DNA from 3 places in the Micromonospora pisi genome. Region 2 is predicted to be linked to each of the others. Evidence: riboswitches for the same ligand, from Rfam matches in the RefSeq annotation. Region 2 holds a riboswitch; each other region holds the start of a gene.
The links. A riboswitch is a leader RNA that binds a small molecule or an ion and turns the genes downstream of it on or off. The one in region 2 is predicted to bind cobalamin.
Positions count from the first base shown of each region.

Region 1 (3,973 bases), 7.2 Mb from region 2:
CCCCGTCCGGCGAGGTGCCTGCCCATGTAGACGTAGCTGAGGCCGTAGCTCGCGGAAGCGGCCAGACAGGCCAGCCCGCCCCAGCTCGCGATCTCCGTCGCCGATTCCCACGGTGTGAAGATCAGCACCGTACCGGCGAAGCCGGATGCGATTCCGGCAGCGCGCCAACCGTTGACCGCGCGATCGGTTCCGGCCAGGACTGCTACCAGCATCGTCCACAGCGGTGTGGTGGCGTTGAGTACGCCGGCCACGTTCGAGCCGACGGTCTGCTCCCCGATGCCGAACAGCGTGTACGGAACGGCGTTGGCGAGTAGTGCCGCAACGACGAGATGTGCCCAGATGCGCCGGCCCGACGGGAGGGGCATCTGGCGTACCAGGGCGATGGGCGCAAGCACCATGACCCCGAGTAGGAGTCGGGCCAGGACGATCTGCACCGGAGTGAACCCGCGCAGGGCCAGCTTGATCCACAAGAAGCCCGAACCCCAGATCAGGGCCAGCAGGGCCAGTCGCGCGATGCTTCCACGGTCGATCCGGGTTCCCACATCAATCCTCGATCGGCATCTCGTAGTCCAGGCCGTTCAGGTCGCCGCGCATGGTGAACCTGGTGACCTCGAACGGCCGGCCTTCGGCGTCGTACCCGGTGTGCAGCACCTCGATGATCGGTACGCCGGGCGGTACGGCGAGTCGGGCCGACTCGTCGGTGCTCGGCATGCGTGCGCTGACCTCTTCCCGGATCCGGGCGATGGGATACCCGAGGTCTTCGAACCTGGCGTAGATGCTGCCGGTCCCGAGCGTCTTCTCTGTGGCGAGGACGGAATCGCCGGCGATGTCGACCGGAATGTAGGTGACGCCGAGCTGGACCGGCTCCTCGTCGGCGTAGTACCAGTTCTCCCGCCGCACGACCTCGGACGTCGCCGGGTCGAGCGAGAGTCGGTCGGCCACGTCGAGCGGTGGACGCTCGCGCGTCACCGAGCGGCATTCCGTACGCGGGGCCCGTCCCTGCCGGCTGACCTCGATCCGGAATGGTGACAGCCCGGTCTCCTGACGCAACCGGCGTGAGTAGCGGCTTGCGCCAAGTCGGATGAGCGGCCAGCGTTTTCGGACGAAGACACCCCGTCCGTGCTGTGCGACCACCAGACCTTCGGACTGAAGGATGCTGATCGCTTCCCGCGCGGTGTTGCGCGCGGTGCCGTACGTCATCGACAGCTCGCGCTCGGACGGCAGTCGGGCATCTGCGCGCAGCTCACCGCGATCGATGGCGGCACGGAGGTCATCCGCGATTCGCCGGCTCGCGGGTCGCTTGTCTGGTTCGGGTCGCTCGGTCAACTGCTCCACCCGTCTCTGGGACACCAGTCATCGAGTGTAACGCAACTGGCTTAAGCCAGTTGCTTCTGCGGGTCGCGGTGCTCACGTTGACGGCGGGCCGGTCGGTGGGACAGCATGGCGCAACGAGAGCGGTGCGCGGAGGAACCCGGTGTGAGTCCGGGGCGGTCCCGCCACTGTGACCGGGGAGTGACCCCTCACGCACGGGCCACGGCCGAAAGGCCGGAAGGTCGAGGGGAAGCGTCGATCCGGGAGTCAGGAGACTCCGACCGCTCGCACCACCCAGCCAACGCGGGCGTGGACACCCGCGGAAGGGACTTGAGCATGGCTTCTGCGCGCCTGAGTGGGCGATGACCCCGCCGTACCCGTTCTCCGCCGTCGTCGGCCTGGCCGAACTGCGACTCGCCCTGCTCCTCAACGCGGTCTCCCCGGCCATCGGCGGGGTGCTGGTCCGTGGCGAGAAGGGCACCGCGAAGTCGACAATCGTCCGGGCCCTCGCCGCGCTGCTGCCCGACGTCGACGTGGTCCCCGGCTGCCGGTTCGCCTGCGACCCGGCCAACCCCGACGGCGACTGCCCGGACGGCCCGCACGAGCCCGGTGCGACCGCCGTACGACGCCGCGCCACCCTGGTCGAGCTGCCGGTCGGCGCCACCGAGGACCGGGTCGTCGGCACCCTGGACCTGCAACGCGCCCTCGCCGACGGGGTCAAGGCGTACGAGCCGGGCCTGCTCGCCGCCGCCCACCGTGGCGTGCTCTACGTCGACGAGGTCAACCTGCTTCCGGACCACCTGGTCGACCTGCTGCTCGACGCCGCCGCGATGGGCCGGGCACACGTCGAACGGGACGGGGTCTCGGTCAAGCACGCGGCCCGCTTCCTGCTCGTCGGCACGATGAACCCGGAGGAGGGCGAACCCCGCCCCCAGTTGGTGGACCGGTTCGGGCTGGTGGTGGCCGTGGCCGCACCCCGCGAGGCGCCCGCCCGGGCCGAGGTGGTGCGCCGGCGGCTCGCGTACGAGACCGACCCGGTGGGCTTCGCGGCGCGCTGGGTGGAGGAGGACGCCGTACTCGCCCGGCGGATCGCGGCCGCCCGGCTGCGGCTGCCCTCGGTGCGGCTGCCCGACGCCGAACTGGACCGGATCGCGACCATCTGCCTCGAGTACGGGGTCGACGGGCTCCGCGCCGACATCGTGGTCGCCCGGACCGCCGTGGCGCTCGCCGCCTGGCACGACCGGGACGTGGTGACCGCCGATGACGTCGCCGCCGCCGCCCGGCTGGCGCTGCCACACCGGCGCCGCCGGGACCCGCTCGACCCGCCCGGCACCGACCAGGACAAACTCGAGGAACTGCTCCGTGAACACGGCGGCGACGCCGACCCGGAGCCGGAACCGCCGGCCGGGCCGGACGACGGCCCCGACGACACACCGCCCGACAGCCCGCCGGACGGACCTCCGAACGGGCCCCACGGCGGCCCGCCACCGGGCGGCGGCGACCCGGGCCCGGACGGTCCGAGCCGGGACGACACCCCGGACGGCCCGCCCGCGTCGGAGCCGGCGAGCCCGGACGAGCAGCCCGCACCGGAGCGGCAGCCGGAGCAGTCGAACGCCGGCGGCCCACCACCGGTCGCCGCGACGCAGCCGTACCGGACCCGGCCCCTGGCGGTACGCGGACGGGGCACCGGCGCGCACACCGGCCGCCGTTCCCCGTCGTACGCCCGGCGCGGCCGGGTGGTCGGCGCCCGGCTGCCGGCCGGCCGGGTGACCAGCCTGCACCTGCCCGCCACCCTGCTCGCCACGGCCCGGCGCGGCGCCCGCGTGGTCACGGCGGCGGACCTGCGTGAGGCGGTGCACGTGGGACGCGAGGCGAACCTGGTGCTCTTCGTGGTCGACGCCTCCGGTTCGATGGCGGCCCGGCGCCGGATGCGGGTGGTGAAGACCGCCGTCCTCTCCCTGCTGCGTGACGCCTACCAGCGGCGCGACAAGATCGGCATGATCACGTTCCGGGGGACCGGGGCGAGCACGGTGCTCGAGCCGACGGCGAGCCACGAGGTCGGTGTGCTGCGCCTGGCCGAACTGCGCACCGGCGGCCGGACCCCGCTCGCCGCCGGCCTGCGCCAGGCCGCGCGGACCCTCGACAGCGAACGGCGCCGCGACCCGCGGCGTCGCCCCCTGCTGGTCGTCGTCACCGACGGCCGGGCGACCAGCGGGCCGGACCCGTTGACGGTCCTGCCCGCCCTCGGCGACGTCGCCTCGGTGGTCGTCGACTGCGAGTCCGGACCGATCCGGCTCGGACTGGCCCGGCGGCTCGCCACCGCCCTGGCCGCCGACTGCGTCCCGCTGGACGCGCTGCACACTCTCGGAAAGGCGGCCTGACATGCCCCAGGGCAAGCCGGAACAGATACCCGACGACGGCCTGACCACACGCGCTCGGCGCCGCCAGCCGGTCCTGGCCGTCCACACCGGTCAGGGCAAGGGCAAGTCGACCGCCGCGTTCGGGATGGCGCTGCGGGCGTGGAGCGCGGGTTGGCCGATTGCCGTCTTCCAGTTCGTGAAGAGCCCGAAGTGGAAGGTCGGCGAGGAGACCGCACTGCGCACCCTCGGCGAGAGCGGCCAGGGCGGCAGCGTGGTCTGGCACAAGATGGGCGAAGGCTGGT
Region 1 is NZ_RBKT01000001.1:7,852,726-7,856,698, forward strand. It holds gene BDK92_RS33645 (DMT family transporter) at 1-542, opposite strand, end outside; gene BDK92_RS33650 (GntR family transcriptional regulator) at 544-1,350, opposite strand; cobalamin riboswitch at 1,465-1,589, shown strand; gene BDK92_RS33655 (VWA domain-containing protein) at 1,674-3,692, shown strand; gene cobO (cob(I)yrinic acid a,c-diamide adenosyltransferase) at 3,694-3,973, shown strand, end outside.
Region 1: it holds a riboswitch for cobalamin, as region 2 does, so the genes downstream of both, BDK92_RS33655 (VWA domain-containing protein) here and BDK92_RS02550 (CbtB domain-containing protein) in region 2, are expected to answer to the same signal.

Region 2 (3,973 bases):
TCCCCGGATGGCTTCCCCGACCGAGCTGCGGACCAGCGAATCGTTGCAGGTGCTGCGCCGGGTCTTCGGCTACGACGCCTTCCGGGGCAGCCAGCAGGAGATCATCGACCAGGTCGTCGGCGGCGGCGACGCGCTCGTGCTGATGCCGACCGGCGGCGGCAAGTCACTCTGCTACCAGATCCCGGCACTGGTCCGCGACGGCGTCGCGGTGGTCGTCTCGCCACTGATCGCACTGATGCAGGACCAGGTCGACGCCCTCACCAACCTCGGGGTACGCGCCGGGTTCCTCAACTCCACCCAGGATCTCGCCGCCCGGCGGCGGGTCGAGTCGGCCTTCCTCGCGGGCGAGATCGACTTGCTCTACCTGGCGCCGGAGGCACTGGGCTCCGGCGCGACCATCAGTCTGCTGGACCGGGGCACGATCGCCCTGTTCGCCATCGACGAGGCGCACTGCGTGGCCCAGTGGGGCCACGACTTCCGCCCCGACTACCTGGCCCTGTCGATGCTGCACGAACGGTGGCCGGACGTACCCCGGATCGCCCTGACCGCCACCGCGACCCCGGCCACGCACGCCGAGATCGCGACCCGACTCAACCTGCGCGACGCCCGCCACTTCGTGGCGAACTTCGACCGGCCGAACATCCAGTACCGGATCGTGGCGAAGCAGGAGCCCCGCCGGCAACTGCTCGACCTGCTGCGCAACGAGCACCCCGGGGACGCCGGCATCGTCTACTGCCTCTCCCGTGCCTCGGTGGACAAGATCGCCGAGTTTCTGGTCGCCAACGGCATCAACGCGCTGCCGTACCACGCGGGGCTGGACGCGTCGACCCGGGCCGCGAACCAGAAGCGGTTCCTGCGCGAGGACGGCCTGGTGATGGTCGCCACGATCGCGTTCGGCATGGGGATCGACAAGCCGGACGTACGCTTCGTCGCCCATCTCGACCTGCCGAAGTCGGTCGAGGGCTACTACCAGGAGACCGGTCGGGCCGGCCGGGACGGGCTGCCGTCCACCGCCTGGCTGGCGTACGGGCTCCAGGACGTGGTGCAGCAGCGCAAGATGATCGACAGTTCGGAGGGGGACCTGACGCACCGTCGGATGCTCGCCGGGCACCTCGACGCGATGCTGGCCCTCTGCGAGACGGTCGAGTGCCGACGGGTCGGGCTGCTCGCCTACTTCGGCCAGCACAGCGACCCGTGCGGCAACTGCGACACCTGCCTCACCCCGCCGCAGTCCTGGGACGCGACGATCCCGGCCCAGAAGCTGCTCTCCACCGTGCTGCGCCTGCACCGCGAACGGAATCAGAAGTTCGGCGCCGGACAGTCGATCGACATCCTGCTCGGCAAGAAGACGGAAAAGGTCGCGCAGTACGGGCACGACTCGCTCACCGTCTTCGGTATCGGCGGTGAACTGCGCGAGGCCGAGTGGCGCGCGGTGGTCCGCCAACTCCTGGCCCAGGGCCTGCTCGCGGTCCAGGGTGAGTACGGCACCCTGGTCCTCACCGAGACCAGCGCGGAGGTGCTGGGCCGGCAGCGGACGGTGATGATGCGGCGGGAGCCGGAGCGGTCCACCTCCCGTGCCGCCAGGCCGCGCGGCGCGGCCGCGACGGTCGAGCTGCCGCCGGGCGCCGAGCCGGTGTTCGAGCGGCTCCGGGCCTGGCGCGCGGCGACCGCGAAGGACCAGGGCGTGCCGGCGTACGTGATCTTCCACGACGCGACGCTGCGTCAGATCGCGACCGAGGTCCCGTCGTCCCTGTCCAAGCTGGGCGGGGTCAGCGGCGTCGGCGAGAACAAGCTGGCCAAGTACGGCCAGCAGATCCTGGACACCCTGGCGAACGACTGAGCGGCTCAGCCCAGCGGATCCCCCGACCGGCGCAGATTCCACCGTCCGGCACCACCCCTGAGCACGGTCCCGGTCAGCGGGGCGATGTCGATACGCCAGAACGAGGCGGGCGTCGCCGCGATCGCGTTGACGACCAGGGCACGGATCACCATCGGATGGGTGACGGCGATGACCGTACGGGCGGTGCCGGGAAGTTCCCGCAGCCAGGTCCCGGTCCGGGCGAGCAGGTCGTCGAGGCTCTCGCCGCCGTGTGGCGCGGCCGCCGGGTCGGTCAGCCAGGCCGCGACCGCGTCCGGCTCGTCGGCGGCGACCTCGTCGAGGGTACGCCCCGACCAGCGACCGAGATCCCCGTCACGCAACCCGTCGTCGGTGACGGGAGTCAGCCCGAGCGCGGTGGCGGTCTGCGCGCAGCGGCGGGCGGGGGCGCAGCGCACCTCGTCGTGGCGGGGCAGGTTCGCGGCGGCGGCGCTGGCGGCGGCGAGCCCGTGCGGGTCCAGCGGCTCGTCCAGGGGAAACGCCGCCCGGCGTACCGCCGGGGTGGGCGCGTGGGAGACGAGGACCAGTCGGATCGTCACCGCTGCGTCGACCTGCTTTCGATCCGGGTGCCGGGTCACGCCGGGACCGCCGGTGCGCGGGGCATGTGGGGCCGCAGGTTGACACCCCGGCGCCGCCGCCCGTAGCGTCCCGACCACAGCGTGACGGTGGGAGGAAGCCGGTGGGAACCCGGCACGGTCGCGCCACTGTAACCGGTCCCCGGATAACGGCGGCTCCCGGAAGTCAGACCCTCCACCGTCACGGACGCCGCTATGGGACGCGTGATCCCGAGGAGGTTTGCCATGGCAAACGTATCCGTATCCGCACTGCCGACGCCGACCGCCGTACCGGCGCCGACGCCGATCCCGCTCCGCCAGATCCTGCCCTGGGCGATCTTCGGTGCGGTGCTCGCCGTCGTGCTGCTCTACTTCGTCGGCGCGGAGCAGGGTGTGACCTCCGTCTTCTCCGGTGAGTCGGTGCACGAGTTCGTCCACGACGGACGCCACCTGCTCGGTTTCCCCTGTCACTAGCAGCGGGCGGACCAAGATGCTCTCCGCTCGTTCGCTGCTGATCCGTGGGATGCTGGTCGGCCTCGCCGCCGGTGTCGCCGCCTACCTGTTCGCCACCCTCTTCGGTGAGGGCCCGGTCGGGCAGGCGATCGATTTCGAGTCCGCGCAGGGTGCCGCCGCACACGCGGCGGCGCACGCGGCCGACGCCGGGGCACACACCGACGCGGCCGAGCCCGAACTGGTCAGCCGTCTCGTGCAGAGCACGATCGGGTTGGCCACCGCCGCACTCGTGTACGGGGTGGCGCTCGGTGGCCTGTTCGCACTCGCGTTCGCGATCGCGTACGGCCGGATCGGTCGGTTCACCCCGCGTGCGACCGCCGCTCTGGTCGCCCTCGGCGGCTTCGTGACGGTCGCTCTCGTCCCGTTCCTGAAATACCCGGCGAACCCGCCGGCCACGGGTAACCCGGACACCCTCGACCAGCGGACCGTCCTGTACTTCCTGATGATCGTGATCGGGGTGGCTGCCGGGCTGCTCGCCCTGCACCTCGGCCGGTGGCTCCAACCCCGGTACGGCGCGTGGAACGCGACCCTGCTCGCGGTGGGGGCGTACGCGGTCTTCATCACCGTCGTGCAGTTCTCACTGCCGACGATCAACGAGGTGCCGGACGGCTTCCCCGCCCTGGTGCTGTGGGAGTTCCGGCTCGCGTCACTCGGCACCCAGTTCGTCACCTGGGCCACCCTCGGGTTGCTCTTCGGCGCGCTCACCGAACGCCGGGTCCGCGCCAGCGCCACCCGACGGGTGGGCGAGACGGTCCCGGCCTGACGGGTCCGGCACGCGACAGCGCACGACCACCTCCGCTCGGCGGGCTCCACGCCCGTCGAGCGGTGGCCGTCGCCGCCGCTGCCGCCCCGCCGGTCAGCGCCGGCTGTGGACCGGGTTCGGGGTGTGTGGCAGCTTGCCGAGCTGCCGCCACTCGGTCTCGGCCACCTCGACCCCGTAGTGCTTCGCGGCGGCCTTGATGTTGGCGAACGCCTGCTCCCGCTCGGCGTCCGTCACGCCCTGTACCTGGTCGAACCGGGCCACCGCGTT
Region 2 is NZ_RBKT01000001.1:609,128-613,100, forward strand. It holds gene recQ (DNA helicase RecQ) at 8-1,840, shown strand; gene BDK92_RS02545 (histidine phosphatase family protein) at 1,846-2,415, opposite strand; adenosylcobalamin (AdoCbl) riboswitch at 2,535-2,637, shown strand; gene BDK92_RS02550 (CbtB domain-containing protein) at 2,677-2,904, shown strand; gene BDK92_RS02555 (CbtA family protein) at 2,921-3,706, shown strand; gene BDK92_RS02560 (DUF6582 domain-containing protein) at 3,800-3,973, opposite strand, start outside.

Region 3 (3,973 bases), 6.8 Mb from region 2:
GTCTTGGACGGTGGCGGCCGGCCGGTGGTTGAGTTCCGGCACTCGTCCGCTCGGCCGGGAACACCACTGCCCGACCGAGCCTGATCGGAGGGACCTCGTCATGCCCGAACCTCGACTCGACCGCCGCAACCTGCTCCGGACCGCCGCCGTCGGCGCCGCCGCGACCGGACTGGCCGCCACCTCGGCCGCCGGACTGGCGACACCCGCCGCCGCGGTCGGGCGCTCGGCCCCGACGAGCCGGACCAGGACGCGCAGTGCCAGCGCCGCCGCGACATTCCGCTGGTTCGGTACGGCCGGCTGGCGGATCGACATCGGCCAGCGGACCGTGCTGGTCGACCCGTACCTGAGCCGGTACCGGACCGGTCTCTTCGACGGCGGGATGAACCCGGCGACGCCACTGACTGTGGCCGCCTCCACCATCGCCGAGCACGTGGGCCGACCGGAGACGGTGCTGGTGACCCACTCGCACTGGGACCACTTCAACGACGTACCGCACATCGCCACGACAACCGGGGCGCGGGTCATCGGCACCATGACGACCTACCAGCTCGGGCTGGCCTCCGGCATCCCGTCGGCCCAGCTCGGTCTGGTGAAGGGTGGTGAGGTGCTCGAATTCGGCGACTTCACCGTCGAGGTCGTCGCCTCCCTGCACAGCCGGAACGCGGCGTACTCGGTTGGTATCCCGGGAGTCCGGCTGAGCCAGCCGCCGAAGCCGGCCACGGTCGCCGACCTGCCGGAGGGCGACACCCTCGCCTACCAGCTGACAATCAAGGACGGCCCGAAGGTGTTCCTCATGGGCGCCAGCGACTTCGTGGAGCGCAACGTGACCGGACTGGCACCGGACATCGCCATGATCGCGATGGCGTCCAGCGACGCGACGCACGCGTACCTGCCCCGGCTGATCGAGGCCCTGGACCGCCCGGAGATCGTGGTGCCGGTGCACTGGGACAACTTCGAGACGGAGTTGAAGAATCCGCCGCCCGCCCTGCCGGCCGACCGGCAGCGTCTGGAGACGATGGTCGAGACGATCCGGCGGGTCGCCCCCGGGACCAGGATCGTGGTGCCGGAATACCTGACCGGCTACAGGTTCGCCTGACCGGCTACCCGCTGCACGTCAGTGCGTGCCCGGCGAACCTGCTGGGCACGCACCGAGCGGCCGGTCGACGCGGCGGATCATCCGGCCGGTTCAGGCCCACGCCTCGGTGGTCGTGGTGACGGTACGGTCGGTGTCGGCGGCCTCCTCGATCGCCAGCCCGATCAGGTGGTCCTGCGCCCCGTCGGCGAGCGGGTACGGCGGCTGGCCTTCACCGCGTACCCATGCGGCCATGGCCTGCAGCATGCGCGCGGTGGCGATCTCGTCGTCGTTCCAGCGCTGGCCCGGATAGGGGTTGCGGTACAGGACCTCGGAACCGAGGGTGATGGTCCCGGTGTCGTAACCGTCGAGGTCCAGGTCGTGACCGGTCTGCCGCCGCACCAACGGTGTGCGCACGATCGTCCGGGGTGCCGCCAGGTGGACAATCTCGTCGTCGCGCAACTCGCCGTGGGTGCCCCGGACGAGCAGCCGCCGGAACCGTAGCTGGTTACGTGACTGGTTGTCGGTGAAGTCGTAGAGCCCGGAGCGACCGTGGCCGAAGTCCAGGGTGGCGATGGTGGTGGTGGCCGGCTTCGGTGTCGGGTCGTCGGTCCAGCCCTGGCGGGTCTGCGGGTCGAGCAGCGGTGCGGTGGTCCGGCTCGCCCGAACGGTGGCCGGGTCATGACCGACACCGAGCAGGCCACGGATGAGGGAGACGGCGTGGTACTGGTGCGTCGAGGAGACCTGGACCTGGGTGGGCGTACCGATGATGCCGGAGCGGACGGCCGCCGCGCGGGCGGCGTGTGCGGGCATCAGCAGATACTGTTCGGCGACCTGGACCAGGCCGGATCCGCCGACCTCGTCCCAGAGCCGACGCAGTCCGGCGACATCGGACGCGGGCGGGGTCTCGGTCAGCACCGGTACGCCGCTCGCCACCGCCGCAGTGACAACCTCCGCGTTCACCGCTCGGGGCAGGGCGGTAACCAGGAAGTCCGGCCGGGCGGTCGCCAGGCAGTCGGCGAGCGAACCGAAGTACGGCACCGGCAGTGCCCGGGGTGTGGGGACCACGGCCCCGACGCAGGTCACGTCGGGCAGCGCGGCGGACAACCGCCAGAATGCCTGCGCCCGCCAGCCGAACCCGATCAACGCAAAGGACGTCTCGCCTGCCATCCGGGCAACCTTAGGGCATCGCCCGGCAGGGTGTCGGTGGTGTCGGCCCGTGGGCGTTGGGACAGAAATCGGCAGCCCGAGCAACACACCGACACGACATCTGGTGTTCGTTTTTCTCCGCCACCCCATATATAGTTCGTGACGCAACTGGTTCAGCCGGGCATCCAGCCGGTTGAGGCAACAGGGAACCCGGTGTGAATCCGGGACTGCCCCGCAGCGGTGAGTGGGAACGACCGCCGTCACAGAGCACTGGGAGCACCGGCGTCCGCCGGTCACCTGGGAAGCGACGGCCAGTAGGAGGACACGGGTTTCCGTGGCCGTGCCCGCGAGTCCGAAGACCTGCCAGTAGCGCCGCGCCCGGCGAACCGCGCGCGGCGGTCCGAGACCGCGTGGGACGGTCGACGGCTGCGACGCGCCCCCGTGGGCTGCGCGTCTCCGCCTGCCTGCGCACTCGGACCTCGTCCACGACGAGTACGAGGAGTGACAGGTGACGGTCACGGAGATGGTGACGGGCGAGGGTGGTCCACTCGCACCGGGGCAGCGCCGTACCCAGATGCACGTACGTAAGCGCAACGGTGCGACCGAGCCGGTCGACGTACAGAAAATCGTCCGGGCGGTGGCGCGGTGGGCGGACGACCTGACCGAGATCGACCCGCTACGGGTGGCCACGAAGACGATCAGCGGCCTCTACGACGGGGCGACCACGGCCGAACTGGACCGGCTGTCGATCCAGACCGCCGCGGCGATGACCGGCGAGGAGCCGCAGTACTCCCGGCTCGCCGCCCGGTTGCTCGCCGGATACGTCGACAAGGAGGTACGTGGCCAGGGCATCGCCTCGTTCAGCCAGGCGATCCGGCTCGGTCACGAACAGGGGCTGATCGGCGACGAGACGGCGCGGTTCGTGTCGGTCAACGCCCGCAAGCTCGACGACGCGATCGATCCCACGGCCGACCTGCGGTTCGAGTACTTCGGACTGCGTACGGTCTACGACCGCTACCTGCTGCGCCACCCGGTGACCCGGCTGACCGTGGAGACCCCCCAGTACTGGCTGCTGCGGGTCGCCTGCGGACTCTCCGAGACCCCGGCCGAGGCGATCGGGTTCTACCGGCTGATGTCGTCGCTGGCCTACCTGCCCAGCTCGCCCACGCTCTTCAACTCCGGCACCGCGCACACCCAGATGTCCTCCTGCTTCCTGGTCGACTCGCCCCGCGACGAACTCGACTCGATCTACGACCGGTACGCCCAGGTGGCGAAGCTGTCGAAGTTCGCCGGCGGAATCGGCATCTCCTGGTCCCGGGTACGTTCCCGGGGTGCGCTGATCCGGGGCACGAACGGGCTCTCCAACGGGATCGTGCCGTGGTTGCGGACCCTGGACGCGAGCGTGGCGGCGGTCAACCAGGGTGGCCGGCGCAAGGGCGCGGCCTGCGTATACTTGGAGCCGTGGCACCCGGACGTCGAGGAGTTCCTCGAGCTTCGCGACAATACCGGTGAGGACGCGCGACGTACGCACAACCTGAACCTGGCCAACTGGATCCCGGACGAGTTCATGCGCCGGGTCGAGGCTGACGAGGTGTGGTCGCTGTTCGACCCGGCCGAGGTGCCGGAGCTGCCGGACCTGTGGGGCGACGAGTTCGACACCACCTACCGGGCGGCGGAGGCGGCGGGCCGGTTCGTGCGTCAGGTCAAGGCCCGCGACCTGTACGGACGGATGATGCGCACCCTGGCCCAGAC
Region 3 is NZ_RBKT01000001.1:7,413,807-7,417,779, reverse strand. It holds gene BDK92_RS31745 (MBL fold metallo-hydrolase) at 101-1,096, shown strand; gene BDK92_RS31740 (Gfo/Idh/MocA family protein) at 1,187-2,242, opposite strand; cobalamin riboswitch at 2,374-2,603, shown strand; gene BDK92_RS31735 (ribonucleoside-diphosphate reductase subunit alpha) at 2,745-3,973, shown strand, end outside.
Region 3: it holds a riboswitch for cobalamin, as region 2 does, so the genes downstream of both, BDK92_RS31735 (ribonucleoside-diphosphate reductase subunit alpha) here and BDK92_RS02550 (CbtB domain-containing protein) in region 2, are expected to answer to the same signal.